Regions from separate parts of the Caballeronia sp. SBC1 genome, predicted to be linked through region 2. Evidence: predicted binding sites of a transcription regulator. Region 2 holds the regulator's gene; each other region holds the start of a gene.
The links. The regulator FliA, encoded in region 2, starts transcription of late flagellar genes. The targets are predictions, from matches to a motif close to CTAAAGTTTNNNNNNNNNNNGCCGNTA.

Region 1 (10,062 bases), 350 kb from region 2:
TGGAAGCAGTACTGGTAGATATCAGGCGCAAGATTGTGGAATATGGACTCACAGCCCAGGATTTGGGGCTCTCGGTTGTCCGGCGAGGCCGGCCACCCAAGAAGGAGCCGCTGCCGCCGATCTATCAGGACCCCAAGTCGGGCAGCACCTGGAGCGGCCGCGGCAAGCCGCCGAAATGGATTGCGGGAAAGAATCGCGAGCGCTTCCTGATTAGTCAGGCGCATTCTTAAAAATGCCTGACGACTGCATCGAAAAGTGCAGACAAACATACATGCAAAATGTCAGCATGAATGACAACGAAAACGCCAATGAAAAAATCCGCCCGAAAGGGCGGATTTTTTTGTGCTTCGCAATAAAACCTTGGATAACGACACGACCATCGTTTCCAATAGACTAGGCGCCGCGTTTTCAGAGCGGCGCCTAGTCACCAGACGACTGAATAAATTAGCTGATACTTAGCCAGTTCTCAGCCAGTTATTAGTCGGAACTTAGCCGATTGCCACCCGGCGCAATATCGGACGCTTGGCGGCTTGCAACAACGCGGTATAGCTTTCAACGTAATTCAGCGCCATGGTCTTTGCACTGAAGCGACGTTCGAACTGCGCGCGAATTTCGGTACGCGAGAGTTCGCCCAGGCGCTGGAGTGCGCCGACCGCGCCCTGCACGTCTTCGCAAATGAAGCCGGTCACGCCGTGGTCGATCACTTCCGGTACTGAACCTCGATTGAACGCGATCACCGGCGTACCGCACGCCATGGCCTCGATCATTACCAGACCGAACGGCTCTGACCAGTCAATCGGGAACAGCAACGCCTTCGCGCCAGACAGGAACTCCGGCTTTTGCTGCTCGTTGATCTCGCCGACAAATTCAACACTGGCTTTCGACTCAGCGAGCAGCGGCTCGATCACGGTCTTGAAGTATTCCTGGTCGACCTTGTCCACCTTGGCGGCAATTTTCAGCGGAAGACCGCTTTGAGCAGCGATCTTGATGGCGAGATCGGCGCGCTTCTCCGGACAGATACGACCCAAGAACGCCAGGTATTCCGGCTTCTTGTGCGTTTGCGGCGTCAACAACTTTTCCGGCAGTCCGTGATAGATCGTGTTGAGCCAGCCAGCCTGCGGAAGCGGCGCGCGCTGCGAATCCGAGATCGATATGACCGATGCATCAGGAAACGCGCTGAACACTGGCTGCAACTCGGGCAGATCCAGCCGGCCATGGAGCGTGGTCAGAAACGGCGTGTCCATTTGCGAGAACACCGAGAACGGCATGTAGTCGAGGTGGAAGTGCAGCACGTCGAATTCATGAGCCCGACGGCGTACGTTCTCAAGCAGCAGCGCGTGCGGCGCATTCCAGTCGCGGATGGACGGATCGAGACGCAACGCGCGCGGCCAGGCGGCTTCCAGCTTCGCCTTCGTCTGCGAGTCGCCGCTTGCGAACAGCGTCACGTCATGGCCGAGATCAACCAGTGCATCGGTCAGATACGAGACGACGCGCTCGGTGCCGCCGTAAAACTTCGGGGGGACTGCTTCGTGCAACGGTGCAATTTGTGCGATACGCATAACGTGACTCTCCTGTTCGTGAAGGCTTCGACGCACAGTTTCCGAAACGGAAACCGGTAAAGCCTTGGCAGACGGGCCAGCGTCAATGCTGCCGCCCCCTGAAAAAAATAGGACCCGGATGAATCGGGTTATCCCTTACGACCCATTATCGAGATGACTCGCCGCATCAACGAGTCATTTTTCAAACGCTTAACCTTGTTACAGGCCGAAACACCGGCCGTTACGCGGCTCGGCGGATTGCCGACCCCCTTATGCGGCAAGCGATTGCGCGTCCGTCATTAAATTGCGCGGTGCAGGATGCATTGCCCAGGACGGCATAGACAGCAAAGCGTGTGCCACGGCGCAGGCACGCTGGTCATGGCCTCGCCAGCGTTCGCCCTAGCCTTTGGCTGTGCAAATAAATGCCCGCCGCGTAAAGATTTACCCAGGTCCGCCGTTAGTCAGACGTTAGTCAGGCGGTGCGGCAGCCGGCGCGGAAAACGTTTCGTCCGATCTCAACCGGCTAGTGCCTGCTTACAACTTATTGCCGATCCGTAAGCTGAGAATCGGCATCTTTGCCCGGTTTTTTTGTGGCGCGAAGCTCGGCCGCCGGCTAGGTGACCGAATCAGCCTAGCCAGCTTACTGCCCAGCTCGCTGCGTAACAGGCTGGAATGCACCGCCACTCAAGACGGTGCCCGGTGCTCGACCTGTCGTTCCCCTCCGCGATTTCCCTTCAAAGTTTTCCAGCCACTTGCCGTAAACCACTTAACGGCGGTTTCGCCGATGCAACCATGAGGGCTCGATTGTGCTGATTTTCATCGGAACACTAGTGACGCTGTTGTCCGTTTTCGGCGGTTATGCGCTGGAAGGCGGTCACCTTGGCGCACTGGTCCAGCCCGTTGAAATCCTGATGATCGCGGGCGCCGGCCTGGGCGCATTCATCCTCGGCAACGGCATGAAGACGATCAAGTCCACGCTGCGCGTGATCCCGACGCTCTTCAAGGGCTCGAAGTACAACAAGGACGTGTACATGGAGCTGATGGCGCTGCTCTATGTGCTGCTCGCGAAAGCGCGCAAGGAAGGGACGCTGACCCTTGAGTCCGATATTGACGATCCGTCCAAAAGCCCGATCTTCGGCCAGTACCCGAAGATCCTGGCGGATCGGCATATCGTCGAATTCCTTACTGATTATTTGCGCCTGATGGTCGGCGGCAACATGAACGCGTTCGAGATCGAAAGCCTCATGGACGAGGAGATCGAGACGCATCACGCGGAAGGCGAAGGCCCGGCGCAGGCGCTGCACAAGGTAGGCGACGCGATGCCGGCATTCGGTATTGTCGCGGCCGTGATGGGCGTGGTTCACACCATGGCATCCGCCGATCAGCCGCCGGCGGTTCTTGGCGAGATGATCGCGCAGGCGCTGGTCGGGACGTTCCTCGGCATCTTGCTGTCCTATGGGCTGATCGGCCCGCTCGCGAGCGTCGCGGAACAGCGCGTGGCCGAGTCGACGAAAATGTTCCAGTGCATCAAGGTGACAATCCTGGCGAGCCTGAACGGCTACGCGCCGGCTATCGCGGTGGAATTCGGCCGCAAAGTGCTCTTCTCCACCGAGCGTCCGTCGTTCTCCGAACTGGAAGAACACGTACGCCGCGTGAAGGCGAAGTAACCGCCTTCAGCGACCGAGCGCACCGAGCCCGCCATGCCGACCAACAAAGATCGTCCGATTTTCATCAAGCGCGTCATATCGAACAAGAAGGCGCACCACGGCGGCGCCTGGAAGCTGGCTTACGCCGACTTCATGACGGCGATGATGGCCTTTTTCCTGTTGATGTGGCTGCTGAGCGCAGTGTCGCCGGTGCAGCGCCAGGGGATTGCCGAGTATTTCAACATGCCGCTCAAGAACGCAATTATGGGCGGGCAGAAGACCGGCATGGACTCCAGCATTATCGACGGCGGCGGGCGCGATATTTCGAGCCCCGAGCCGGGCACGACCCGCATGAGCGACGGCACGCGGCGCGTGGACCGGCTTGATGAGCAGACGCTGAGAGCCGCGCAGGGCGAACTCGAACGGCGTGATCAGGCCCGTCTGCACGAGCTGCAGGTCAAGCTGATGTCCGCGATTGAAGCGAACCCGGTGTTGCGCCAGTTCAGGCAGCAGATCCGGATTGATTCGACACAGCAGGGGCTGCGCATCGAGATCGTCGATACCCAGAAGCGTCCGATGTTCGCGCTCGCAAGCAACAACGTGGAGCCCTACATGCGCGACATCCTGCGCGAGATCGGCAAGGCGCTGAATGACGTGCCGAACCGGATCGTGGTGCAAGGACACACCGACGCCACGCAATACGCGGGCGGTGAAAAGGGTTACAGCAACTGGGAGTTGTCGGCGGACCGCGCGAATGCGTCGCGGCGCGAGCTGATCTCGGGCGGCATGGATGAATCGAAGGTCTTGCGCGTGCTTGGACTGGCATCGACGCAGAACCTGAACAAGCAGGATGCTTTCGATCCCGAGAACCGGCGCATCAGCATCCTGGTGTTGAACCACAGGTCGGAAGAGGCGATGACGCGCGAAGACCAGCCGGCGACCACGATTACAAGCAACGCGGGTGGCCCCGGCGGCCCGGGCGAGCTCCAGCCCAACTTCGGCTCGCTGGCGCCGGCATTGCCGGCCAAGCCGGCTGCACCATGACGGCGGCACCATGAAATTCGCTCACGAGAGCACGACAAGAACATCGGACAGAGGGCGGCACACATCATGATCAAGAACATTCTGGCTGTCGACGACTCGGCTGCCATGCGGCAAATCCTCTCGGCGACGTTTGTCGCGGCGGGGTATCGCGTGGTGATTGCCATGGATGGCGCACAAGCCTACGAAGAGGCGCTCGCCGAACAGTTCGATCTCGTGATCACCGACCAGAACATGCCGGCAATGAGCGGCCTGGAGCTGATCGGGAAATTGCGCGGACATCGTGCCTATGCGAATACGCCGATCCTGGTGCTCACGACCGAGTCGGGCGAGCCGTTCAAAGCATCGGCGCGCGCAGTGGGCGCGACGGGCTGGATCGAAAAACCGTTCGACCCCGACATGCTGACCGAACTGGTCGCCACGTTGTCGGGAGCGGAACACCCGAACTGAAGCAAACCGTTTTTGCATGAAGCATCAGGCACGAAGAACACATTAGCTTTTACGACGCGCATAGCGACGACAGACAAGGCATCCGGTGGTGACCCAGGCATGACACTCGACATTACGCAGTTCTATCAAACATTCTTCGACGAAGCCGACGAGCTGCTCGCGGATATGGAGCAGTTGCTGCTCGCGCTGGATCTGGCGAATCCCGATCCCGAGGATCTTGGCGCGATCTTTCGCGCGGCGCATTCGATCAAAGGCGGCGCGGCCACGTTTGGATTTTCGGCGCTGACCGAAACCACGCACATCCTCGAGTCGTTGCTCGATCGGGCGCGCAATAACGAACTGGTCCTGCGTCGCGACATGATCGATACGTTCCTTGAAACCAAGGACGTGCTGTCGGATCAGCTCAGCGCATATCGCGCCAGTGCTGAGCCGGACGCGGCCGCCGCGAAGGCGATTTGCGCGAAGCTTGAATACTTGCGCGACAACGATCCGGCTGACGGCGGTATCGCTGCCGCTGAAGTAGCGGAGCCGGAGCCGTCGTTCGCCGAAGCCGCCGCAATCGCGCAGGATCTCGCGCAAGTCGCGCTGGCGCTCGGGCCGAACGAGCCGCCGCCGCATGTGGTCGAGCAAGCGAATGAGGCGGTCGAGGAAGACGGGGAGTGGGCCGAATTTCCAGCGACGCCGGACGCAAGCCAGGACGCCAATGGCGCCGGGCAAGACGGTCCTCACCTGAAAATTACGTTGCGGGGGGTAGGGGAGAAGGACCAGGCTCTGCTGACTGAGGAGCTTGGAAACCTGGGTAGCGTTGTCGGTGAAATGAAGTCGGGCGGCGATTTGACGTTGTGGCTCGACTCGGATGTATCCGCCGACGATATCGTCGCCGTGTGCTGTTTCGTGATCGATGAAGCGCAGATCGCGGTCAGCCGCGGCAATGCAGCGGATGCGGCGCCTGCTAGCGGGTCGCAAGCTGCTGCAGAGCAGGAAGATTTGGAAGCGTTGAACGAGGTGGCGGCAAAAGCACCCGCATCTGAGAAGACGGAACCGGCGGCAGTCTCTGCTGCTGCCGCCGAGTCCCGCACCAAGACATCCGCAAGCGTCGCGGTGACAGAAGCGCTCGAAGCGCCGAAGGCACCCGAAGGCGACAAGAAAACGAAAGCGGCAGCCGCGCCCGCTGCCGCGGAAGGCAGCTCCATCCGCGTGGGCGTGGAGAAGGTCGATCAGCTGATCAACCTCGTCGGCGAACTGGTGATCACGCAAGCAATGCTCGCCGAAACCACGAGTACCTTCGACCCCGCGTTACACGACCGCCTGTTCAATGGCATGGCGCAGCTCGAACGCAATGCGCGCGACCTGCAAGAAGCGGTGATGTCGATCCGCATGATGCCAATGGACTACGTGTTCAGCCGTTTCCCCCGGCTTGTGCGCGATCTCGCCGGGAAGCTCGGCAAGGAAGTGGAACTCGTCACGTTCGGACAGGCGACGGAGCTGGACAAGAGCCTGATCGAACGCATCATCGATCCGTTGACGCACCTTGTGCGCAACTCGCTCGACCATGGCATCGAAACCGTGGAAGCGCGACGTGCGGCGGGTAAAGCGGCGGCGGGACAACTGGTGCTGTCGGCGGCGCATCACGGCGGCAACATCGTGATCGAAGTCAGCGACGACGGCGCGGGCCTGCGTCGCGACAAGATTCTCGCGAAGGCGCTGAAGCAAGGCATGCAGGTGAACGAACAAATGTCCGACGACGAAGTCTGGCAACTGATCTTCATGCCGGGCTTTTCCACCGCCGAAAAGGTCACGGACATCTCCGGCCGCGGCGTGGGCATGGACGTAGTGAAACGCAACATCCAGGCGATGGGCGGCCATGTCGAGATTCAGTCGCGCGAAGGCCGTGGCACCACCACGAAGATCGTGTTGCCGCTGACGCTGGCGATTCTGGACGGCATGTCGGTGAAGGTGGGCGCCGAGATTTTCATCCTGCCGCTGAACTTCGTCATGGAGTCGCTGCAACCCGTTGCCGAGGATATATACACCGTTGCCGGCGGCGAGCGCGTGGTACGCGTTCGTGGCGAATATCTGCCGCTGGTTGCGCTGCATCAGGTCTTCGAAGTGACCGATGCGCGCACGGAACCCACGCAGGGAATTATCACGATCATCCAGTCGGAAGGACGCCGCTTTGCCATGCTGATCGATGAACTGGTCGGCCAGCAGCAAGTGGTGGTGAAGAACCTGGAAACGAATTACCGCAAGGTGCACGGCATTTCCGCTGCGACCATCCTGGGCGACGGCCGCGTTGCGCTGATCGTCGACGTAGCGGCGCTGAACCGTGAAAACCGCTCGGCGCACGGCGCGTTGAGTCACTAAAGCATTAAATAGATAGTCGGAATACCTAACCAATTTTTGGAGGCTAACGTGGCAGCAGACATCCAATCCATTACTTCGGCGGTACAACGCCGTGACGTTCAACGCGCCAGCCAGGCAGAAGCGGCAGGACAGGAGTTCCTCGTCTTCACGCTGGGCGCGGAAGAGTACGGCATAGACATCCTGAAGGTGCAGGAAATTCGCGGCTACGACAACGTCACGCGCATCGCGAATGCGCCGGCGTTCATCAAGGGCGTGATCAACTTGCGCGGCATTATCGTGCCGATCGTCGATATGCGCATCAAGTTCAATCTCGGCCGCGTGGAATATGACAACCAGACGGTCGTGATCATCCTGAACGTTGCGCATCGCGTGGTCGGCATGGTCGTGGACGGCGTGTCCGACGTGCTCACGCTGCAAGCAGACCAGGTCATGCCGGCGCCGGAATTCGGCGCCACGCTCACCACCGAATACCTGACGGGCCTCGGCACGGTGGATGGCCGGATGCTGATCCTGATGGACATCGAAAAGTTGATGACGAGCAAGGAGATGGAGTTGATCGACTCCGTCGCCGTGACCGCCTGAGTCTTCATATAGTTGGTTACCAACACGCTGGTCGGGAAGAAGACATGCTTAAGAACTGGTCGATTCGTACCACGCTGACGCTCGTGGGCCTGCTGTTCGTCGGATTTGCGGCAGTGGTGAGTGCGTTGTCGCTGAACGGCTTGCGCTCGGCGGGCAATTCGCTTTCCTTGCTGGCGGACAGCGACATGGTGTCCATGCGCGCACTCAGCGACGCGTCGTCGAACCTGCTGCGCTCGCGCGTGGCGCTTGACCGCGTGCGCGGGCTGACGGAAGCGAACAACGCAGACGAAGCGAAGAAGGTGCTCGAGCGCGGGCAGTTCCTGCTCGACAAGTCGAACGAGAGCTGGAAGCTTTTCTTGTCGACGCCGAAGCCAATGCTGCCGCAAGCCACGCTGGACGACATCGTGGCAAAACGCGACGCGCTGATGCATGACGGTGTCGAACCCGAGTTCGCGGCGATGCGCGCCGGCGACATGGCCGCGTATCACGCCATTGCGGACACCAAGATCAGCCCGATGTTCATCGCCCTCGACACAGCAACGGCTGTCACGGCCGATCTGACGCAGAAGCACGCCGAGCAGTTGCGAGCGGACGCGGCGGCGAGCATCACGTTGCTGATCGAGGTGATCGTGGGCGTGATGGTGCTGGCTGTGCTCACGCTGATCGCCACGCGCGTTGCGCTGGTCGGCATGATCGTGCAGCCGATCAACGACGCAGTCGATCACTTCGAACGCATCGCTCAAGGCGACCTGACCAAGTCCGCGCACACCGATAAAACCAACGAGATCGGCCGCTTGTTTGCGGGCATCGAACGGATGCGCACGAACCTGACCACGATGGTTGGATCGGTGCATCACGGTGCGGAATCCATCGATGTCGGCGCGCGGGAAATTGCGAGCGGCAACACGGATCTCTCGCAGCGTACGGAAGAACAGGCGGCGTCGCTGCAGGAAACGGCGTCGAGCATGGAGCAGCTCACCAGCACGGTTAAGCAGAACGCCGAGAACGCGCGTCAGGCGTCGCAACTGGCCGTCAACGCGTCGGATATCGCGTCGCGCGGCGGTCAGGTGGTGGAGCAGGTCGTGGACACCATGAGCGCGATTTCATCGAGTTCGAGCAAGGTGGTAGACATCATCGGCGTGATTGAAGGCATTGCGTTCCAGACCAATATTCTCGCGCTGAACGCGGCCGTGGAAGCGGCACGGGCGGGAGAGGAAGGGCGTGGTTTTGCCGTCGTTGCGGGCGAAGTGCGCAGTCTCGCGCAACGCAGCGCGGCAGCGGCGAAAGAGATCAAGTCGCTAATCGGCGATTCCACCGCGAAGGTCGAAAGCGGCTCCGTTCTGGTCGCGCGCGCCGGGGAGACGATGGACGAAATCGTGCAAGCGGTGCGCCGCGTCACCGACATCATGGGCGAGATCAGCGCCGCGTCGGACGAGCAGTCGAAAGGCATTGAGCAGGTGAGCCAGGCCGTTGGGCAGATGGACGAGGTCACGCAGCAGAACGCAGCGCTGGTTGAACAAGCGGCTGCTGCGGCGGCGTCGCTTGAAGAGCAGACACGCAAGCTGAAGGACGTGGTCAGTCACTGGCAAGTCAGCAGCGACGCGCCGGCCAGCGACTTGCGCACGCGGCTCGAACCGAGGGTTGTCGCCCGGGCACACGCAAGCCCGGCGATTAAAGTTGCCGCACGGCCTAACGTAGCGGCTAATCGCGCCGTTAATAAGCTTATTAGCTCACCGGCTCCGGCCGCTTCGGCCAACGCTTCGGCACCGGCAGTCGCGGCAACACCGGTCGCGAAAGCCCCCGCTACAAAGCTCGCAGTTGCCGCGTCCGGCGACTGGGAGACTTTTTAAGGCAGTGTCCGACGACCATGCAGGCCCATCGCATCGCGCTCCTTGATGAGCATTTCAATGAAGCGCGAGAACCAGGCGCTACGGCGGGCCGTGTGGTTGTCGAAGAAATGCGGTGCAACGCCCGTACGGGATGCAGCCGATGCACGTTCCAGCAGAACAAAGGCTAGATGATGGCAACGCGCCCGAGCGTCGATACCCCCCGCGACCGGACCCGAAACGGTTCGGAAGTGGAACGCGACTTTGAATTCACGAGTTCCGATTTCGGCCGCATTCGCGAGCTGATTCACCGGCGCGCCGGGATTTCGCTGTCCGAGCATAAACGCGACATGGCGTACAGCCGCCTCGCACGACGTCTGCGCGCCTGCAATATCGATACGTTCCGCATGTATCTCGATCGTCTCGAAGCGCAACCGGATAGCGACGAGTGGGAAGCGTTCACCAACGCGCTGACCACGAACCTGACCGCATTCTTCCGCGAATCGCATCATTTCCCGATCCTTGCCACGTTCGCGAAAAACCGTCCGCAGCCGTTCTCGGTGTGGTGCTCGGCAGCATCGACGGGAGAGGAGCCGTATTCCATCGCCATGACGC
Region 2 (10,062 bases):
TCGTTCGGGCCGGCTGTGCAGCCGTCGTCCAGAGCCGCGTCGCGCAGTTGCGCGAGATTGGTGCTCGTTCCCATCACCACCGAGGCCTGCTCGATGCCGGCAAGTTTGGAGATGTGCGCGGATATCTGCATCAGGGACACGGAGTCCTGATACATGTTCTTGAAGACCTTGGTTCTTATGCTCATTTCAGCTTCCGTAATCGTTACACCTTCTTGGTCCAGATTCGGCCGAGTGACCGCCTGGCGAACCCGTCATTGCACGCGGCGGGTGCCATCACTCTGATTAATTCGATAATCGTTTTTCGCTAGTCGGTACAATGGATCAGGTCATTTCTTTCTGCTCCACCTTCCCAAGCGCTCTTATTCCGTGCAAGAAGCCGCCGAGACAATCTGCTCCAGATGACGAGCCGAATTTCATAACGTTGATTGCCGAAAGTTTCAGCTCCGCCACCGGGACTCCGTGAATCAGGACCGTTGTCAAATGATCGATCGACTGTGAATAGTGCCCCTGCAACGCGAGCTCCAGATAATGCCTGCTGATACTGGTCGTCCGGTGAAGCTGATTTTTTATGGCCGGGCGCAATAATTTCAAATGCGCGGATATAACGCCGAGATGTTGCCACGGCCATAACGACGCCAGATAACCCAGCAGGTAGTCGTCGCCATCCGGCGTCAGCCCCGCTCCGTACCCAATCAGTTCGGAGACGCCGCTCTCCAGTTCCGCTTTTTCGTCGCCGAGGTTCAGCCGAGGGTTGCGCCCTCCCGGCGGCCAGCCCGGCACCAGTTGCAAGCTGCTGCGGACCTCGCGTTCCAGGCAGTACTCCAGCAACTGGCTCGCCAATGCCGGGTAAGCCGCCAGCATCGCGTTCAGCGAATGGCCGCCCCGCACCCGATCCGTTCCAGGCCGCCAGCACGGTGCCTGGCTCAGGTTCGCGCGCCAGAGCGTGCCGCGCAACTCGTTGTTCTCGAGCGTGATGGGCTGCCGGGAGTGCGCTTGATGCCGCCAATCCCAGCCGGGCGGCGTCGAGATCCTTATAGCCGTGGGCAGGTTCTGATAGCGCGGACTCAGCAAGGTCAGCAACTCGCCACTCGCCGACGACATGTTCATGGCGTGCTGAAAGCAGCTATGGACCCAGAACCGCTGCGTCTCGCGCGGCCCGTGCTCGGCCATATAGCCGACCGAACACACCGGGAACGTGAGGAGGCGTGCCATGGCGGCCCGGCCGGCTTCAGCCGCGCAAGCCGTCGACAATCGCCGCGGCGTCGGTGACCCACCCGAAAATTGCGCCTTGCGCCTTGATCATCTCCAGCGCGGATTTCTGGAATTCCGGGAAATACGACCCGACGCAATCCGCCGGGATAATGCACTCGTAGCCGCGATCATTGGCTTCGCGAACCGTCGTTGTCACGCAGACCTCGGTCGTCACCCCGCACACGATAAGCGTCTTGATACCGTGGTTTTGCAGAATCAGCTGCAGGTCGGTTTCGTAGAACGCGCCCTTGCCGGGTTTGTCGATGATGGGTTCGCCCAGCGCCGGATACAGCTCCGGAATGATGTCGTGCCCTGCCTCGCCGCGGACCAGGATGCGGCCCATGGGGCCGTCGGTGCCAATGAATGTCTTACCGCCGCGCGTCAGTTTCGCAGGCGGGCAATCGGCCAGGTCGGCGCGGTGGCCTTCACGCGTATGGATGACCAGCAGCTTCGAATCACGGGCCGCCTTCAGGACTTTCCCGCACGGGACAATCGCGCTGCGCACCAGGGAGACGTCATTTCCCAATGCTTCGCCAAAGCCTCCCGGTTCAACAAAATCACGCTGCATGTCGATCATGGCCAATGCAGTTGTTTGTGAATCGAACGAGAGCGGGAATGGTTGTGCGCGAAATAGTTTTTGAGGCATTTTGATATTCCTTGATTAATGTCAGGCCCTGAAATGCTTGCTCTGCTATTGCAAATTATCTGAATTGTCCTGCGATTTATTATAGGTAGGTTCGCCTTGACGGACGATAGAAATTTCATTGACTTGACCATTGTTCATTGATTTTCAAACTTGATTAAAGTCGTTTCTAAAACTTAATAAAATAACTGTCACGAATTACTCGATACTGTGTTTCGCAATAATAAAACGCCGGGCGAAATAATCACCGCAACCCTGCGACGGAATAACGCGCCGGGCAATGAAACGATTCATGAAGTCTATTCACCGTCGTGTCCGCAGAGCATCAATGTAATCGTCTGATGTTTGAACCAGCACGCATTTCCCTGATGCAGCCCGTGCGCCGCTTCCGTCATCGATCTCCCGAATTACCCCGCTTTCCCGGCTCTTATCAGCCGATGGCCCGCCAGCCACCCTTGCAATAATTCATTCACTGGAAAACGGTACGTCGCTCAAAACGTGGCGCAACCGGTCAACCGCAACAGATCAGCGTGAGCGCGAGCTCATCGGGGGGTAAATGAACATCCGCAAATTTATCGGTGCCACGAGTCGCGAAGCGTTTCGGCTTGTCCGTGAGGCACTGGGCCCCGATGCGGTCGTGTTGTCGAACCGGATAACCGAAGACGGCAGCGTCGAGATCGTCGCAGTTGCGGACGGCGATCTCGCGAAGATCTCCCCGAAAGCCGCCGCTCAGCACCGCGAAATGAAGCTGAGGGAGTCGGCCGGAAGCCAGTCACATTCGCAGTCACATTCGCAGTCACTTCAGCAAGCTCATTCGCAGCCGAATTCGCAGCCACAGGCGCATTCTGGTTCGAACCCGTACGCCAGCGGCGATGTCTTTTCGTCGGTGTTCGGCGCCAATCCCGAGCCGCTGGATGACATGGAACCCACGGCGCTGCCGGATGACCCATCGCGCACGATGGCCGAATCGAATCCCTGGCTGATCGAGCATGCGCGCCGGGTGGCGCAGTCAGCCGCTGAAAGTGCGCCGCAACGCACGCTGAGCGCATCGGCAGCCATCGCGAAGGGATTGGGCAGTCCGGTGACGGTCACGCCGCAGGAATCCGCGCAAGCTCCCGGATGGACACGCGAAGCGGCCCACCTCGCCGCTCGCCGCGCGGAACAAAAAACCGCGCAAATGCTCGCTCAAACCCAGCCGCAAGCCCACACGTCGGCGGCACAAACCGCCAGTTCGACGCAGGAAGGCGCATTCGCGGGCCTGCCGGCATCGGCGGCCGCCGCGGTGACCGAAGCCATCCGCACACGCATGGAACAAGTCGTCAACGACACCGTCATGCATGAGCTTTCGTCAATGCGCGGCATGATGGAAGAGCACTTCGCCGGCTTGCTGTGGGGCGATCGCCAACGCCGCAGCCCGAATCACGCCGCGCTGACCAAGCGCCTGTTCGCCGCCGGTTTCTCCGCGCAGCTGGTCCGTTTGATGATCGACAACATGCCCGAGATCGAACAAGCCGAAGCGTCGATGCAATGGGTTCAGCAAGTGCTCGAAAACAACCTGCCCGTCATGGACAGCGAAGAATCGATGATGAACCGTGGCGGCGTCTTCGCGCTGATGGGCCCGACGGGCGTGGGCAAGACCACCACCACCGCGAAGCTCGCCGCGCGCTGCGTGATGCGCTTCGGCGCCAGCAAGGTCGCGCTGCTTACCACCGACAGCTACCGGATCGGCGCACACGAACAACTGCGTATTTTCGGCAAGATCCTCGGGGTGTCGGTGCATGCGGTGAAAGACGCGGGCGACCTGCAACTCGCGCTCTCTGAACTGCGCAACAAGCACATCGTGCTGATCGACACGATCGGCATGAGCCAGCGTGACCGTACTGTCGCCGATCACATCGCCATGTTGTGCGGCGCCGGCCATCCGGTGCAGCGCCTGCTGCTGCTGAACGCAACCAGCCACGGCGATACGTTGAACGAAGTCGTGCAGGCCTACCAGAGCACGCCGGACCAGCCGCCACTCGCGGGCTGCATCCTGACCAAGCTCGACGAAGCCACGAACCTGGGTGGCGTACTCGACACCGTGATCCGCTACAAGCTGCCCGTGCACTACGTATCGACGGGTCAGAAGGTGCCGGAAAACCTGTACGTCGCGACCAAGCGCTTCCTGATTAAAAGCGCGTTCTGCATTCCGCGCGACGGCTCGCCGTTCGTGCCGCAAGACGACGACGTGCCGCCGCTCCTGTCCGCGCTCTCAGCGCGCGCTTCCACCGAACTGCATGAGGTGCACTTTGGATAAGTTCGTGTCCGATCAGGCTGAAGGCTTGCGCCGTCTGCTGACACGCAACGGCTCCCGGGTCGTGGCGGTGTGCGGCGCCCCGGCAGGCGGATTAGGCGGAACCGGCAATACCTCGACGGTCGTCAATCTGGCCTCCGCCCTCGCCGCGCAAGGCAAGGATGTGCTGGTGATCGACGAGCGCCAGAACGCGCTGTCGGTGAGCCGGCTCGCGAAGGTGCCAGACAACGCCGCACTCGGCGCGGTCCTGTCCGGCAAGCGTTTCTTGCAGGACGCCGTCACACGCACGCCGTTCGGCTTTTCTGTGATTGCCGCGCCTCGCGACGAACGCATCAGCCAGGACGCCGCGCATTGCCGGGTGCTGCTCGACGGACCCGCCGATATCGTCCTGATCGATACCCAGCTCGATCGCAGCGGTGCGCTGTCAAACCTGGCCGTGCAAGCGCACGACTTCGTGATTGTGACCCGCGTTGCGCCGGCCGCGATCACCGAGGCGTACGCCTGCATCAAGCGCCTGCATTACGCGCATGCCATCGGGCGGTTCCGGGTGGTTGTGAATCACGTGAAGAACGGCGCCGATGCACAACTCGCCTTCGATAACCTCGCCGGGGTCGCCAGCCGCTATCTCGCGGTGCAGCTCATGCCGGCGGGTTGCGTGGCTGAAGATCCGCGCGTGGCGCGGGCGCACGAGCTGTCGCGTTGCGCAGTGGAAGCTTTTCCGGGGACGGCTGCTGCCCGGGATTATCGGCAGATTGCCGCTGAATTGCAGTACTGGCCGATGCCGCAAGCGTCGCAGTTTGAATGGCCCGTGCAGACCTTGCGAGCGGAAACGCAGCATGGGATGGAGCGCTCGATCAACTCCGGCGCGGTACGCCGCACCGAAACGCCATTGATGCAGCTTGCGATGAGCAGCTCCGCGTCCGTGTGATGCCGCAAGAGAAGGAACAAGGTGAATGCGATGTATAACGCCCAAGGAAAACTGTCACAGGACGAGGTCCTGACCCGCTACGCACCGCTGGTGCGCCGGCTCGGACTGCAGCTCGTGGCAAAAATGCCGGCCAGCGTCGATCTGGACGACCTGATTCAGGCCGGCATGATCGGCTTGCTGGATGCGGCCAGCCGCTATAAGGAAGATCAGGGCGCTCAGTTCGAGACCTACGCCAGCCAGCGGATTCGCGGCGCGATGCTCGACGAGTTGCGCGCCAATGACTGGCTGCCGCGCAGCATGCGCAAGACCTCGCGCGAAGTGGAATCCGCGGTGCATAAGGTCGAGCAGCATCTCGGCCGGTCCGCGAGCGAACAGGAAGTGGCCGAGCATCTGAGCATGCCGCTCGTTGAATACCAGGCCATGCTGCAGGATCTGCATGGCAGCCAGTTGATCTATTACGAAGACTTCGACCGTTCTTCGGATGACGAGCCGTTTCTCGACCGTTATTGCGTCGATAAAGCCGACCCGCTTTCCGCATTGCTCGACGGCAGCTTGCGCTCGGCGCTGGTTGAAGCCATTGATAAATTGCCTGAGCGCGAAAAGCTGCTGATGAGCCTGTATTACGAGAAGGGGCTGAATCTGCGCGAGATTGGCGCGGTAATGGAAGTCAGCGAATCACGTGTATGCCAGTTGCATAGCCAGGCCGTCGCGCGGCTGCGGGCGAAGTTGCGGGAACAGGCGTGGTCGGGCGTGGAGGCTTGACGGCCGTTTGCTGAAAGTGGATCAGGGCCGATCAGGTTTCGAAATCCGCGCTTTCGGCGAACACCGTCTGGCCTCTGCCGAGCGCCTTGGCGCGATACATCGCGCGATCGGCTGCGCGCATCAGCACGGCAATATCCCTGTAGCCGGGGCTCAGGTCCGGCGAAATCAGGCAGGCACCAATACTCGCCGATACATTCACCGCCTGGTCCTGCACCGACGTCATTTCAGCCAGCACCGAGTGCACGCCATTTGCCACCGTCTGCACGGCGTGGTTGCCGGTCACGTGCCGCGCCAGCACGACGAATTCGTCCCCGCCGAGCCGCGCGACCGTGTCGGTGGTTCTTACTCTTCTTGCCAGCAGCGCCGCGAAAGTTTGCAGCACTATGTCGCCGACTTCGTGGCCGTAGGTATCGTTGACTTCCTTGAAGCCGTCGAGATCGATCAGCAGCAGCGCGGTCGCGCCTTCCTGTCCCGTCGATATCGCCATCACCGCCCGGCCGATAGTCTGTTCCAGCATGTAGCGGTTGCTCAATCCCGTGAGCGGGTCGGTGCCGGCTTTGAGCGCAAGGTCGCGGTTCGCGCTGCCGAGCCGGCCGATCATCACGGCGAGATATATTGATGCCCCGAGCACACTCAAGCCAATCCCGAGCGCGGCGGACCGATTGATCATCCACCAGGGTTGCAAGACGGACAACGCGACGATTCCCGCCAGCGCCGTTCCACACGACAACGCCAGCGTACGCTTGCCGTAACGCCCACCCGCGCCGATCAGAAAGAGGAAGACGGCCCATAGCATGGGCAAGGTGAGCGCCCCACCCGCGCCGAGAATGATGGTGAGCAGAGCCTGATCGGCAACCGTTGTGAATGCGAGGCGCAGAGTCGACTGCCGCTGCATTCTGCTGACGATCAGCCGGGTCGCCACGCCATAGATCAGATAAAGTGCGAGCGCATGGAAGCTGGCAATGGCGGCGGACGTTGGCGCCGACCACGCCAGCGCGGCGTACGCGACCGTCGCAAGGCCGCCCAGTATGACTCGGAGGGTCGCCTGCTCTTTTTCCGGATCGAGATGTGGCGACCACACGTAACCACGCTGCCGGTGGAAGGGGTCATTCGACTGCCCCATTCTGAGTCTCCTGAGGGAACCCGAAGGCGATGCACGAAGTGCAGATTGATGTCGCGTTTTCTGCAGTGACTGCATAGTGCAGAATCGCAATCGTACTGCGTCGTTGAAAAATGGCTGAAAATCGCACGATTCCGCTAGATTTCTGGCGGATTAATGCTGACTTGCTGCTATAGATTTCGAGCGGAAGAGCACGCATGCAGCGCGCCAGGGTGTTTTGGCGGCTTGCGTTTGCGTTTTTGCGCGGCTTGTTTTCGAATTGTGGTTTGGGCCGATAGTCGAATCGGTGCTTGAATCGTTATCTACTACTCTGGTTTTTCGACGCCCGATGCAACCCTTCGAATCTGCTTCTTCCCCTAGCGACATGCACGCCGCCGATGACACCCACTCCGCGCCCGATACCGCGTTGCTCGGCGAATGGCTGCCGGTCTGTAATAGCGCCGATGTGGCGGCCGGGCAGTCGCGCGGGTTTCTGGTGGCGGGCGAATGGCTGGTGGTCTGGCGCAGCGCGTCGGAGGATGACGTTCCGGCAGCGCCGCCCGATATCTCCACCGATGTGCACGTCTGGCGCGATCGCTGTCCGCATCGCGGGGCGCAGTTGTCGTTGGGCACGGTGACGGGCGGCATGATTGCGTGCCCTTATCACGGCTGGCGCTATGACGTCGATGGCGAATGCATCCACATTCCCGCCAATCCGTCGTTACGCCCCGCGAAGCGCGCTTGCGCGCGGACGTATCGCGTGAAAGAGAAATACGGCGTGGTCTGGACGTGTCTCGGCGAGCCTTCGCATCCGCTTGATTTCTTCCCGGAGTACGACACGCCCGGTGCGCGCCGGGTCAATCTTGCGGCGCAGACGGTGCGTTCATCGGCGCCGCGCGTGGTCGAGAATTTCCTCGATATGGCGCACTTTCCGTTCGTGCATACCGGCATTCTCGGCGATACATCGCACGCAGAAGTGCAGGATTACGAAGTGATTGAAACGGAGGGCGGGCTTGAAACGCGGCGGTGTCGCTTCTGGCAACCCGCGGGGTTGCCGGGACAGGAAGGCGTGGATATTGAATATGTGTATCGCGTGAAACGGCCGTTGGTGGCGAGTTTGTCGAAGGTGGCGCAGCACGGGGAAGGCGCGTTGCATTTGCTGCTGGTGGCGTCGCCCGTGAGTGAAACGGAGACGCGGGCGTGGATGGTGTCGGTGTTCAAGGATGAATCCGCGCACTCGGATCAGGCGCTGTATGACTTCAACATGCAGATACTGATGCAGGACACGCCGATTGTGGAATCGCAATGGCCGAAGCGGCTGCCGCTTGATCCGCAGGCTGAGTTGCATCAGGTTTGTGATCGGTTGTCGGTGGGGTATCGGGGGTATTTGAGGGAGCGCGGGTGGGGGTATGGGACGGAGTTGAGCGGGGGCTAGAAGCGGTCCCACTTTGCTCATGGACTACAGCGGGATCTGTTCGAATTTTCCACCTCTGTACCGCCATGGCACGCGAAACGCCGCGCCGCCTTTGACCGCGGGAGGATGTCCGATACTGCAGACCGTAGCTGCGATTAGCGACTGAAGTATCGGACAAACTGGTGGCAACGACGTCCGCAAATCAAGCCCGGCCAACGCCTTGGATCGACGCCACCACGCCTTACCAAGTGTCAGAAATATCGCGTAATAAGCGCCCGAGCAAGTTCTCAAAAGATCTCTAATACAGGGCCGTTAACGACGGTAGCGGCTACTACACTCATCGGTCGCTTCAGCAAGAATTCACGCTAACCACTCGGAGCAATGCATGTCCATTTCAGCACTGACAGGATCGGCTGCTAGCGCCGAACCGTGGGCGGTCAACCGCACGCGCGCAAACCAACAGAACGAGAATAGCGGCGATTCTTCGTCGGCCACGTCGACGGGCAGTACCGGCGGCACGAATCCGATGGCACAGGCTATTGCCGCGGCGTTGTCCCAACTTGGATTGACGTCATCGAGCGATACCTCTTCAACCAGCTCAAGCACAAGCTCGACACCCGCGACGGATTCAACCTCCAGCGCTTCGGCGCCGGCGGCGACCTCGGTAGCCGCAGCTCTACAGCAATTTCTCGGCTCGCTGTTCCAGGCGGCTGGGCAGCAGGGAAGCGCGGTCCCGGCATCGACGAGCACCAGCGACAGTGACACCGCCACCAGTGCTGTCTCGGCAACCAGCGCGACCAGTGCCGCTTCAACCGCAAACGCGGCGACGACCACGGCCGCGACAACCGCTCCCACCACGCCCACTAGCGCAGCGCCGGCTCATCATCACGGGCATCATCGGCACGGAGGTGGAGGTGGTGGTGGTGATCTGGCGTCTCAAATCTCCGACCTGGCTGATTCGTTGACCTCGAGCTCAAGCAGCACCACGCCGACCTCCAGCTCGACCAGTTCATCGTCCGATTCGAGCAGCGTCAGTGGTTTGACATCGGATTTTCAGAATCTGCTGTCGGCGTTGGGCTCATCGTCCGGTTCATCGTCGAGCAGCACGAATACCCAGTTGCAGACGTTCCTGCAGAGTCTTGCGAGCAACCTTCAGCAGCAAGGCGCGTCCAGCGCCAGCGGGATGTTCGTCAATACGGCGGCTTGAGCCGGAGACCGGGCGAGGCGCGGGAGGGTAGTTCGCCTGCGCCATGCGCGTCATCTCGCGCGCAAGGAACGACGGCCGTGTGCCAATGCGGTGTGCGAAATCCGTCAGCGCAAATGCGGTGACATCCTCGAGCCGGAAGACGTCGCCATCGCCGTGTCCCGCTCGACGTTCTCCCCGTAAGCGTTGAAACGGAGTCACGGGCCGTTCCCTATTCCTGGCGCGTGCCGCCGACGGCCTCGGTTCCGTGAAGGGTCGCTTCGTCATGTGCCGCCGCCTGAATCGCAGTCAGTGCGATCGTGTAGATGATGTCGTCAACGAGCGCGCCGCGCGACAGATCGTTGACCGGCTTGCGCAGTCCTTGCAGCATTGGGCCGACCGACACCACATTCGCGGAGCGCTGCACAGCCTTGTAAGTGGTGTTGCCGGTGTTGAGGTCTGGAAACACGAAGACATTGGCGCGACCGG
Region 3 (10,062 bases), on a different replicon from region 2:
CAGGAGCGAAGCGATGACCGAGAGCGTGATTGCGGAACTGGAAGGGCGGTTGCGAGCGGCCATGCTCGCATCGGACGTGGATGTTCTTGATACGCTGCTCGCCGACGACCTTACGTTCGTCGACGCAACAGGCAAGGTATGGAGCAAGGCCGACGACCTGAACGCGCATCGCTATGGGATGCAGCGGATCGAGCGGCTGGAGATCAAGGAACAGACAGTGCGCGTGTACGACAAGAGCGCGGTGACGCTCACGCATGCGGCGCTTAGCGGCCAATTCGGCGGCGTGCCGCTCTCGGCCAATCTCCGCTACACGCGCATGTGGGTGGAGACAGTGAGCGGCTGGCGGATCGCCGCCGCTCACTGCAGCGTGCTAGCTTTTTGAGGCTGGCCCAGTAGCTGCCGACGAAGCACGCGGCTTGGCCGGTTGCTCCTTCACGGCCGCCGAAATCACAGCGCTTGCGGACTTGGACCCGAAGGTCGCCGCAGTCACGGCGCTTGCGGGCTGAGACCCAACGGCCGCCGCGATCACAGCGCTTGCAGGTTTGGGCCCGACAGCGTCTGGGATCATTGAGCTTGCCGGCTGCGACTCATCCACGGCGGTGCGCCCGCCGTCCGCAAAGAAGGTTTGTTCGGCGGCCTTGTTCAAAACCAGGATGCTGATGCGCCGGTTAGTAGGTTCATCGGCGACAGCTTTGTTGAGCGGCAATACATCGGCTAGTCCGCGCACTTGCAGGATCTTGCCTTCGTTCATGCCGCCCGCAATTAACGCGCGCCGTGCGGCGTTCGCCCGCTCGCTCGACAACTCCCAGTTCGAATAACCTGCCTCACCGCCCGAGTACGGCACGGCGTCCGTGTGTCCGGCGATCGACACGCGGTTGTCCACGTCGTTGAGCGAGGCGCCGATCTGCGCGAGGATGGTCACCACATACGATTCCAGCTTCGCGCTGCCGGAGGGGAACATCGGCCGCTTGAGTGAATCGACAATCTCGATACGCAATCCTTCGCTTGTGATGTCAATACGAATCTGATCCTTGTATGCGGCCAGGGCCGGCGTGCGTTCAATCAACGCACTGAGCTTCTGCTTGAGTTGCTTCAAGCGCTGCGCGTCGTCCTTGGCTGCGGCAGCCGCAGCCGCGGACGCGGCTGCGCGTTCGGTCGTTTTCGGCAACGGCTGGGACTGGCTCTTGGTGTCCTCCCCTGGACGCGAACTGGAGAGATCGCGTCCGCCGCCTTCGATCACGCTCGTGCGTGCGGCGCCGCTGCCGTCCTTGCCGCCGAAGACCGCCGACAGCGGCGTGTTGAAATAGTCTTCAATACCTTGCTTGTCGTACTTCGAGGTCGAGCCGAGCAGCCACATGAGCAGGAAGAACGCCATCATGGCCGTGACGAAATCCGCGTACGCGATCTTCCATGCGCCGCCGTGATGGCCAGCGTGCCCGGCCTTTTTCTTGCGTCGCACTACAACGGTCGGCGCCAGCACCGACTGCATGGGCTCGCGGGAGGGGATGTCAGCCATGAGCGAACCTCTTGGTGATCTGCGTGATCTGCGTGATGCGCGCCGGGCGAGACAGGCTCGTCATGCCGATTTCGGTTGCTTGGTGGCGCGGACGGCGTCGTCGAGTTCCTTGAAGGTCGGACGATCGGCCGTGAACAACACCTTGCGCCCGAACTCGACAGCAATCGCCGGTGCATAGCCGTTCATCGACGCGAGCAGCACGGACTTCACGCACTGGAACGGCTTGGCTTCGGCCTGTCCTTTTGCAGCCAGCAGATCGGCCAGCGGCCCGAAGAAACCATACGAGAGCAGGATGCCGAGAAACGTGCCGACCAGTGCGCCAGCGATCATTTCGCCGAGTATCGCGGGCGCGGCTCCAACCGAGCCCATGGTATGCACGACACCCATCACAGCCGCGACAATGCCGAACGCGGGCAGGCCGTCGGCCATCTTCTGGATTGCGCCGGCTGCCAGTGATGTTTCCGCATGATGCGTCTCGAGTTCTTCGTCCATCAGGTCCTGCATCTCGAGCGCGTTGATGTTGCCGCTCGACATCATGCGCAGGTAATCGACAATGAATTCCAGCAGATGGTGATCGTTCAGCACGTGTTCGTACTTCTTGAAGGTCACGCTGTTTTGCGGCGCTTCCACGTCGACCTCGAGCGCCATCATGCCTTCCTTGCGCGCCTTCTGAAGCAGCTCATACAGCAGCGCGATGAGCTGCACGTACTTTTCCTTCGAGTAGCCTCCTGTCTTGAACGCGCTGGGAATGACCTTGATGGTCTTCTTGAGCGTCGTAACGGGATTCGATACGACGAACGCACCCATTGCCGCGCCGAAGATGCACAACAACTCGAAGGGCTGGAATAGCGCGGCCAGATGGCCGCCTACGCCCAGGAAACTGCCGATCACCGACCCGATGACCACGACCCAGCCAATAACAACAAACATGCTCTCTCCGCTTGATTTTCTTGTGCTTCATTTGAATGAAGCTGTCATAGACCTTAACGGCAAGCAGACCAGTAGATTTAGGGTAGGGCGGAGGTATCTTTTATCTTTAGGTTGGCGTAGCACGGCAAAACTTACTTTTCAACCGATGTTGATCGATGTGTATCGATGCTGCGAGCGCTTCTCTGGCAAGGTCCGCACACTCAAAGTGCGGTCATCGTGCGCCATCATTAGCCGCCCGCGATCGATGTGAAGCTGGCGAGGCTTTCCGTATACGTGGCTGTGTTGCCGCCCGTCGCCACGGTGATGTTGATTGTCGATGAGTTGAGCGGTGCAAGGGTCTCAACAGTGTCGGCATCGGAAATTTGCACAAGGCCAGCCTGCAAGGTCCCCTGTGCTATGAGCACTGGCGTAGGCGTTGCCACGTTGAACGCGATGACCGCGCCGCTCACGTTAACGCTGACTGCCGCGCTGGTGGCCAGCGTATCCGTGACAGGGTCTGCGCCGTGAATGCGCGAGAACGCCAGCGAGGTAATGGTGATGGCGCCGCTCACGCTGCTCGTCGACGTGGTCTGCGTGCGTCCCACCGTGACGCTCGGCGCGGTAGCGGTTGTGGTGGTGACTCCGCTGCTCGCGTCATAGCTTTGCGTGTACGTCACCGTGCCATTGAGCGTGTTGGTTCCATTGCCCGATACGAGTGTGAGATTGCTGGCCGTTTCAATGGCGGTGTACGACCAGTTTTGCGTTGCGCTGCCGACAGGACCCGCCGCTGTCTGGATCTGCACGCTCACCGCGCCGTTGACTTGCGCATTGTCTGCAACGGTCGGCGCCTGGATTTCGCCCGTGCACTGGCTGAACGTAAGCATGGCGTTTTCACCGGCCTGCAAACCCGCGGCGCCCGCATTCTGCGTGACTACGTTGACCGATCCGCCCGCGCTGCATGATGTGCTCGACAATGCCGCGCCTGAACTCGCATCATGAACCAACGACGTCACGATGGACGTATAGATGGCAGCCACGCCGGGGCCGGCCAACATGCCGAACGCCCCCGCGTAGTCGGCGACCTGCGAGCTCTGAATGGCGGACGACAACTTGATCACGTTCGATGCCGGTGCGTCCGAACCACCCCCACCTCCCCCGCAAGCGCTCAACAGAACGGATGCCGCGATGATGCTCACTGCGCTGGTTAAGCCATTCATCTGATGATACGAAAACATGCCTGCTCCAATTCAATTGCATGCCATGCGTCTGCACGGTGTCTCGGGGCGGCGCGGTCTGAATCTCTGCCCACGATGCTCGATCAGGTCATTCGGACCGGATCACGGAGGCGATTATTGCGGCAGTCGAAGCGATCTCATTCATTGAACAGCGATGTGAAAAACATCCAATTCGGGGGTCTGTTTTTCGAGCGTTCAAACCACCCCTGCTGACGAACCATCAGATGATTGAAGGCGTCGGAAGGAATGGTCTATGACGTTAGCTCATCGTCCCGGTCACTTTTACAGACAGTCGAATTGGACTCGAAAACAGTCACTGTTTGCTTCATTGAATCAATTGCTGAAACCGTAAAGTCTCGCCACGGGAAAGAGCCCGGCACATTACGGAGAGGGTGCAGTGAACAATGTCTTGAGGGCGGCAACCGCCGCAGCGATCGCAACGCTGGCAACGGGCATAGCTCACGCGCAGGAAGTTTATGTACAGGGCGGCACGCTGGGCGCTGGTGTAGGCGCGGCGTATTCCTTGAACTCGTGGTCGGGTGTGCATGCGGAAGTGGAGGGCTTTGGCCTCTCGCATTCATTCAACGTCAGCGGCAACAACTACGATGGCCACCTCAGCCTGAAGCAAGGGGGGCTTTACCTTGACCTGTTCCCTTTTTCCAGCAGTGGCTTTCGCGTGACAGGCGGTGCGCTGTTCAATGACGATGAACTGACGGCGCACGCAGTGCCCAATGCCGACGGTAATTACAAGATCGGCAATGACTATGTGCCGGCCATTGGTGCCGCGCCGTCCGCCACTGTGCGCCTGCCGAGCGTGATGCCGTACCTTGGCGTGGGTTATGGTCACAAGCCGGTGTCGAAGGGATTTGGCTTCATGTGCGACCTCGGGGTGGCGTATGGCCGTCCTCGGGTTTCTTATTCGGTGCCGGCCATCTATAGCCTGTTGACGACGCAGGCGAATATCGATCAGGAGCAGCAAAATATTACTGATCACGTGCAACGGTACCGTTGGTATCCCGTGGTCCAGGTGGGCGTGACTTACCGGTTCTAGTCACCGGTTCCAGTCGCCGGTTGCAATCGGTTAAGGCTTGCAAAATTTGAACCTGTTTGAACCAGCGTCGCGCTGGATCTTCAATAGATGACCGGGACGGACAGGGTGCGGAATGTTTTATGCGTGCCTTAGCCTGATCTCCATTCACTACAGGCGAACCCTAGCGATGATTCAAACTTTCGAGCAAACCATCGACGGCAAACCGGTGCAGTTCTGTGCAAGCATCGCAGACGGCGGCAGTCCGCAACGCGTCATCATCAGCCGGGCGGATTCGGCGAAGTCGCTGGTGATCGTCGAGGCGTCGGGGATTATCGGCGCGATCAAGGCCGAGGTCGAAGCGCCGGAGACGTTTGTCGCCGAAGCCGTGCGCAAGGCTCAGCAGGAAGGGCTGATTGAACGGGCGCTCGCATCGGGCGAAATCCTGACAACGACTCTTTAATTCGACCCGCATCGATCAAAATGCCCGCCTGCGAACGCAGGCGGGCATTTTTTTACTGATCTGCTGATTTGCAGCTGCGAAATCAAAGACGCGGTTCACCGTTGTTCGGATCTGCAGGCACCAGGGGCGTTGCGGAATCCGGGCCATCGGGTGAGTCGGGATCGTCCGGGGGCGGCGGCGCATCGGGGTCGAGCAGTTCGTCGGGGTCGGGTTCGATCGGCAAGTAGGTTGGGTCCGGCGGCGGCGTGGACATGTCCAGTTCCTCATTAGCGGTCTGCGGACCGCGCGTTGCACGAGAAGTGCATGTGTGAAACCGGACGCAATGAACGTACCCGGCGCGCGCTCTTAGCGCTTAACCCACGTGCATCATGCTCAGTGGCGGTTCCCCGCGCCGCATTTAATCGATGCCATTCCTGGCGCTTGATCGTCCTTTGCGCGCTTGCTTTCCACCGCCCGCCACGCGAGGATCGCGGCGAATAACAGCAAAGCCACCGATACCCCCGCCGACGCCTTTACGCCTATCACGATCTGTGCGCTTTCCGCCATGGCCGAGTGACTCGCCAGCGCACCAAATGCGGCGACGCCTATCGCGCCGGCCGCTTGCCGCGCGGTATTCAGCACCGCCGACGCCGTGCCTGCGCGGTCCGGTGTAACCGTGCCTAATACGGCGGTTGTCATTGCGGGGACAGCGAGTCCCATGCCCGTCGGAATCAGCAAGAAGGGCAGCAGCAATACAGCCACGGGCGTAGACGCATTGACGAAAAGAAGCGCGGCAAAACCTGCTGCATCGATCAATGCGCCAATGATCATCGGCAAGCGCGAGCCGAAGCGCGCGACGACTACGCCACTGGCAAGATTCGACAACAGGAACCCCCCGGTGAGCGGCAGGAACGCGAGTCCGGCTTCCAAAGGCGTATGGCCAAGCACGCGCTGCAAGTACAGGCTGAGCACGAACACCATGCCGTAATACGTGAGGTTCACGCAGATGCCGAACACCGTGGCCGAAGCGAACGTGCGGTTCCGAAACAGCGCAGGCGGCAGCATGGGCGCTGACGCGCGCCGCTCGACCAGCACCAGCGCCACGGCCGCGAGAAGCGCCACCGCAATTGCGCCGATCACCAGCGGGTGCGTCAGGCCCAACGGCCGGAGCTCGATCACCGCGCCGACGAAGGCGATCAGCGCAACGGTCGCGAGCACTTGGCCGGGCAAGTCGATACCGCGCGCTTGTTGCTCCGGCTTTTTATCGGCGATCCAGACGTAGGTCGCCACAATCCCCGCTACGCATAACGGCACGTTGACCCAGAAAATGCTGCGCCACCCGAATGCGGCGATCAGCAGGCCGCCCACGATCGGCCCTGCCGCAATCGACACCGCGCCCGCCGCCGTCCATAAGCCCACGGCACGCGCCCGCAGCCCGTCGTCGTGACCGCAAGCCTGGTTGAGCAGCACGAGGGAGTTGGGCAGCATCGCGGCCGCTCCTATGCCCTGCAATGCGCGTGCAGCGACCAGTTGGGTCGCGTCCATTGCAAAGCCGCAAGCGGCGGAAGCCACCCCGAACAGCATCAGGCCCGCAACGAACAAGCGCCGTGCACCGAAGCGGTCGCCGAGCACGCCCGCCGAGAGCATCAGCGCGGCAAAGGCGAGCGCGTAGGCGTCGACTGTCCACTGCAAGCCCGCCACGCTCGCGTGCAGATCGCGTCCGATACTTGCGAGCGCCACATTGACGATGGTGACATCGAGTTGAGAGACCACGAAACCCATGCTGGCCGTGGTGACGATCAGCGCCTGGCGTGTGCTCAGCCCGGCGCGTGGGGAGGAAAGGTTCGAGTTCATGGAGACCAGCTTATCGACCCTGCGCGCCCGACGTTTCCGTGGTTCGTGAAATATGCATGCGCGACTCTTTTTGGGGGTCGTGCCTGCGCTTATGCGCCCTTGTCAAACCCGTGGCATGGTATCCAGGCAACACTTTTTGAAAAGCTCTGATTCCGTTACGTGTCGGCACAAACAGTGACTTTGCGCGACATATTGAAGGCATTTGTGACGATTTGGCGGTCGTAATTAAGAGTTTTCCGATGGATCAACCCGGTACCGCTCTGCAGAATTCGCGCGTCTGAAGTGGTCTCGTGGAGCGTCATGAGACCTTCTTTGGTGTCTTCAATAACGTCTTTTCAGCACGTCCAGAAGTCACCGTTTGCAGGTTCACCGGTCCCGTTATCATGCGCATCGCAATTCTTCAATCCGATCCCCAGCACCGTTTCGTTGTTGGCGGAATCATCGAACGTCTCAACCATGTCTGTATTCCGTTTAGCGACGGCTTGTCGATGTCGAAATCGCTATCCCGGTCCACTGTCGACATGCTGATTCTCGACTGGCATTCCAGCGGCTTGTCCGGGCTGGACCTGCTGAAGTCGATGCGCTCGGGTATTGGCGAGCGCGTGCCCGTGATGTTCGCCTCCGCGGATGGCGGAGAGAGTAACGTGGTTCGTGCGTTGAGCGCGGGTGCCGACGACTACGTCACGCATCCCGTGCGTTCCGCCGAATTCGGTGCACGCGTGGAAGCGCTGCTGCGGCGTGCGTATCCGGCGAATACCGCCGCGATTACTGAACTCGGCCCGTATCGCTTCGATTCGCGCCAGCAGAGCGTCACCGTGCGGGGCCAACCCGTGCAACTGAGCGGCACGCAATTCCGGCTGGCGCTGCTGTTTTTCTCGAACGTCGGGCGGGTGTTGTCGCGCGATCACATCTTCGCGATGGTCTGGGGGCGCGAGTTTCGCGAGTCCACGCGGACCATTGACAGCCATGTTTCGCGCTTGAGGCTTGCACTGACTCTCGAGCCGATCAATCACTTTCGCTTGCAGCCGGTGTACAAGAGCGGCTATCGGCTGTTGCATCTTTATGGCGACACCGTCGATGAAGCGCGGGCGTGTGAAGAAGCTACGGCTTGATACGTGTGTGGTGTTTGAAGATGAACAAGCCGTCGCAAGACGGCTTTTTTGCGCGCACCCGGAGGTGGTATCCCTTCAAATGGACCAGATAGTTAATTTGTCGATGGCTACCGAGAATCGATGTGATGTGCCGGTCTTCAGACGAGCGTTGTCGCTGGGAATATCGAATGTCACTCCGCAAATTTTCAGCCGTGCGTACCGGTCTCCGCGCCGCAGTTCGATACCTTCGACCGTACCTTGGAACGCACCGTCATCGGACGGCATGATGGCAAGCGCAGGCAGCCGCCACATCACGGTTTGTCCCACGGGAATGGCCGTATTGCCCGCAATCTCCAGACGTAGCTCGCCGCCCAGTTCGATCTTGTTCGCTTCGAGCATGCGGCCTTGCCCCACATTGTGAAGCCCGAGCAATTCCGCCACGCGCATTGAAGCGGGGCGCTCGAAGACATCGCTCACCGGTCCCGCCTGAAGCACGCGGCCGTGCTCGATCAGCAATACTTCGTCGGCGAGCAGCGCGGCTTCATCGGGATCATGGGTGACGACCACCGTGACCGCCGATATCTCGCGCTGCAGTGCGCGCAACGATTGCTGCAGACGGCGCCGGCGCGGGGTGTCGAGTGCGGCGAAGGGTTCGTCGAAGAGCAGCAACTGGCTATGTTGCGTGAGCGCGCGGGCAAGCGCCACGCGCTGACGCTGGCCGAATGAAAGTTCACGCGGCAAGCGGCCAAGCAGCGTTGAAAGACCAAGCTGATCGACCCATTGCCGCGCGCTCGCAGCATCTGCGCTTAGCGGAAACGCCAGTTGTTGTGCGACCGTCATATGCGGAAAAAGACCGTAGTCTTGCGGCATATAACCGATCCTGCGTTCCTCGGGAGGGAGGGCATGGAGAGGACTTCCACCTAGCGTCACGGCAGCCGTCTGCCCGGCTTCAAGCCCTGCGATCAGGCGCAACGTCAGGGACTTGCCCGACCCCGACGTGCCAATGATCGCAAGACGCCGTGTGGACGGCGCCCATGCAACGTCGAGATCGAAACTACCAAGCTGTTTTTTCAACACGATGCTGAGGCGCCGGTCATCTTCGTCGATCAACGGATGTGCCGGCGTGCTGTCATCCGCCTCATCGCCATTGACGAGTTCCGCGCTCAACGAAACGCGGCCTTTGCGGCTGTAGATGGATAACGCCGCACATGCAACGGCAATGGCAAGCGTAGGCAGCAGCAGGGGCATCATGGCCGGCAGGCCCTGACCACCGAACACGACGTAGGTATAAACCGGCAGCGAATACGGGTGATACGCGACCATCACGGTCGCACCGAATTCGCCGAATGCGCGCAGCCATGCCAGCGCAAGTCCCGCGCTGATCGCAGGCCATGCAACCGGCAGCGTGACCCGAAAGAAGCGGCTTCCGGCACGATGTCCCAGCGTGGCGGCCACGTCCTCGAACATGGGGTCGACGGCAGCGAATGCGGAGCGCGCCGCGATGATCAGGAACGGTGCCGCCACAAAGGTTTCAGCCAGCACGATGCCGGCGAACGAGTCGGTTAGCGTGCCACCCGTTAGTTGTCCGACCCAACTATAGGGGCCGAGAAGAAACAACAGCAAGACGCCGCTCGTGAGGGGCGGCAAGGCGAGCGGCAATTGCACGACGAAACCCAGCAACGCCGCCTTGCGCGAATTCGACCGGGCGAGCAGATAACCCAGCGGCACGCCGCCCAACAAGATAATGAGCGACGCCACGCTCGCGCTGCCCGCCGATACAGCCACCGCCGACAGCGTGCTCCTCCAGTCGACCCCGTGCCAGTCCGCCGCGCCCACCTGCGGGATGCTAGCGATGAAGGGGGCGCACAAATAGACTGCGAGCAGCGCTGCAAGCCACAGTAGCGGTTGCGCAGCGGTGCGTTTCATCGAGTAGCGTCGATCACAGCCTGCAGGGACGGCGGCATGGCCTGCGCGTTACCCGTGATCGC

Region 1: motA (flagellar motor stator protein MotA) is a predicted target of FliA. The motif match lies at 2,273-2,299, and genes of this name have one in related genera.
Region 3: motA (flagellar motor stator protein MotA) is a predicted target of FliA. The motif match lies at 2,501-2,527, and genes of this name have one in related genera.

The regions. Positions count from the first base shown of each region.
Region 1 is NZ_CP049156.1:207,381-217,442, forward strand. It holds gene SBC1_RS00965 (H-NS family nucleoid-associated regulatory protein) at 1-230, shown strand, start outside; gene SBC1_RS00970 (glycosyltransferase family 4 protein) at 489-1,559, opposite strand; gene motA (flagellar motor stator protein MotA) at 2,345-3,205, shown strand; gene motB (flagellar motor protein MotB) at 3,239-4,228, shown strand; gene SBC1_RS00985 (response regulator) at 4,295-4,675, shown strand; gene cheA (chemotaxis protein CheA) at 4,775-7,039, shown strand; gene cheW (chemotaxis protein CheW) at 7,088-7,621, shown strand; gene SBC1_RS01000 (methyl-accepting chemotaxis protein) at 7,666-9,471, shown strand; gene SBC1_RS01005 (CheR family methyltransferase) at 9,639-10,062, shown strand, end outside.
Region 2 is NZ_CP049156.1:3,871,215-3,881,276, forward strand. It holds gene fdrA (acyl-CoA synthetase FdrA) at 1-185, opposite strand, end outside; gene SBC1_RS17335 (DUF2877 domain-containing protein) at 322-1,212, opposite strand; gene SBC1_RS17340 (cysteine hydrolase family protein) at 1,229-1,897, opposite strand; gene flhF (flagellar biosynthesis protein FlhF) at 2,451-4,190, shown strand; gene SBC1_RS17350 (MinD/ParA family protein) at 4,183-5,115, shown strand; gene SBC1_RS17355 (RNA polymerase sigma factor FliA) at 5,146-5,877, shown strand; gene SBC1_RS17360 (diguanylate cyclase) at 5,909-7,000, opposite strand; gene SBC1_RS17365 (aromatic ring-hydroxylating dioxygenase subunit alpha) at 7,326-8,411, shown strand; gene SBC1_RS17370 (hypothetical protein) at 8,751-9,254, opposite strand; gene SBC1_RS39630 (hypothetical protein) at 9,481-9,795, opposite strand; gene pta (phosphate acetyltransferase) at 9,806-10,062, opposite strand, start outside.
Region 3 is NZ_CP049158.1:486,195-496,256, forward strand. It holds gene SBC1_RS29120 (nuclear transport factor 2 family protein) at 14-382, shown strand; gene motB (flagellar motor protein MotB) at 371-1,516, opposite strand; gene motA (flagellar motor stator protein MotA) at 1,577-2,446, opposite strand; gene SBC1_RS29135 (hypothetical protein) at 2,674-3,660, opposite strand; gene SBC1_RS29140 (hypothetical protein) at 4,058-4,711, shown strand; gene SBC1_RS29145 (hypothetical protein) at 4,878-5,150, shown strand; gene SBC1_RS29150 (hypothetical protein) at 5,233-5,403, opposite strand; gene SBC1_RS29155 (MFS transporter) at 5,523-6,983, opposite strand; gene SBC1_RS29160 (response regulator transcription factor) at 7,367-8,095, shown strand; gene SBC1_RS29165 (ATP-binding cassette domain-containing protein) at 8,171-10,000, opposite strand; gene SBC1_RS29170 (extracellular solute-binding protein) at 9,997-10,062, opposite strand, start outside.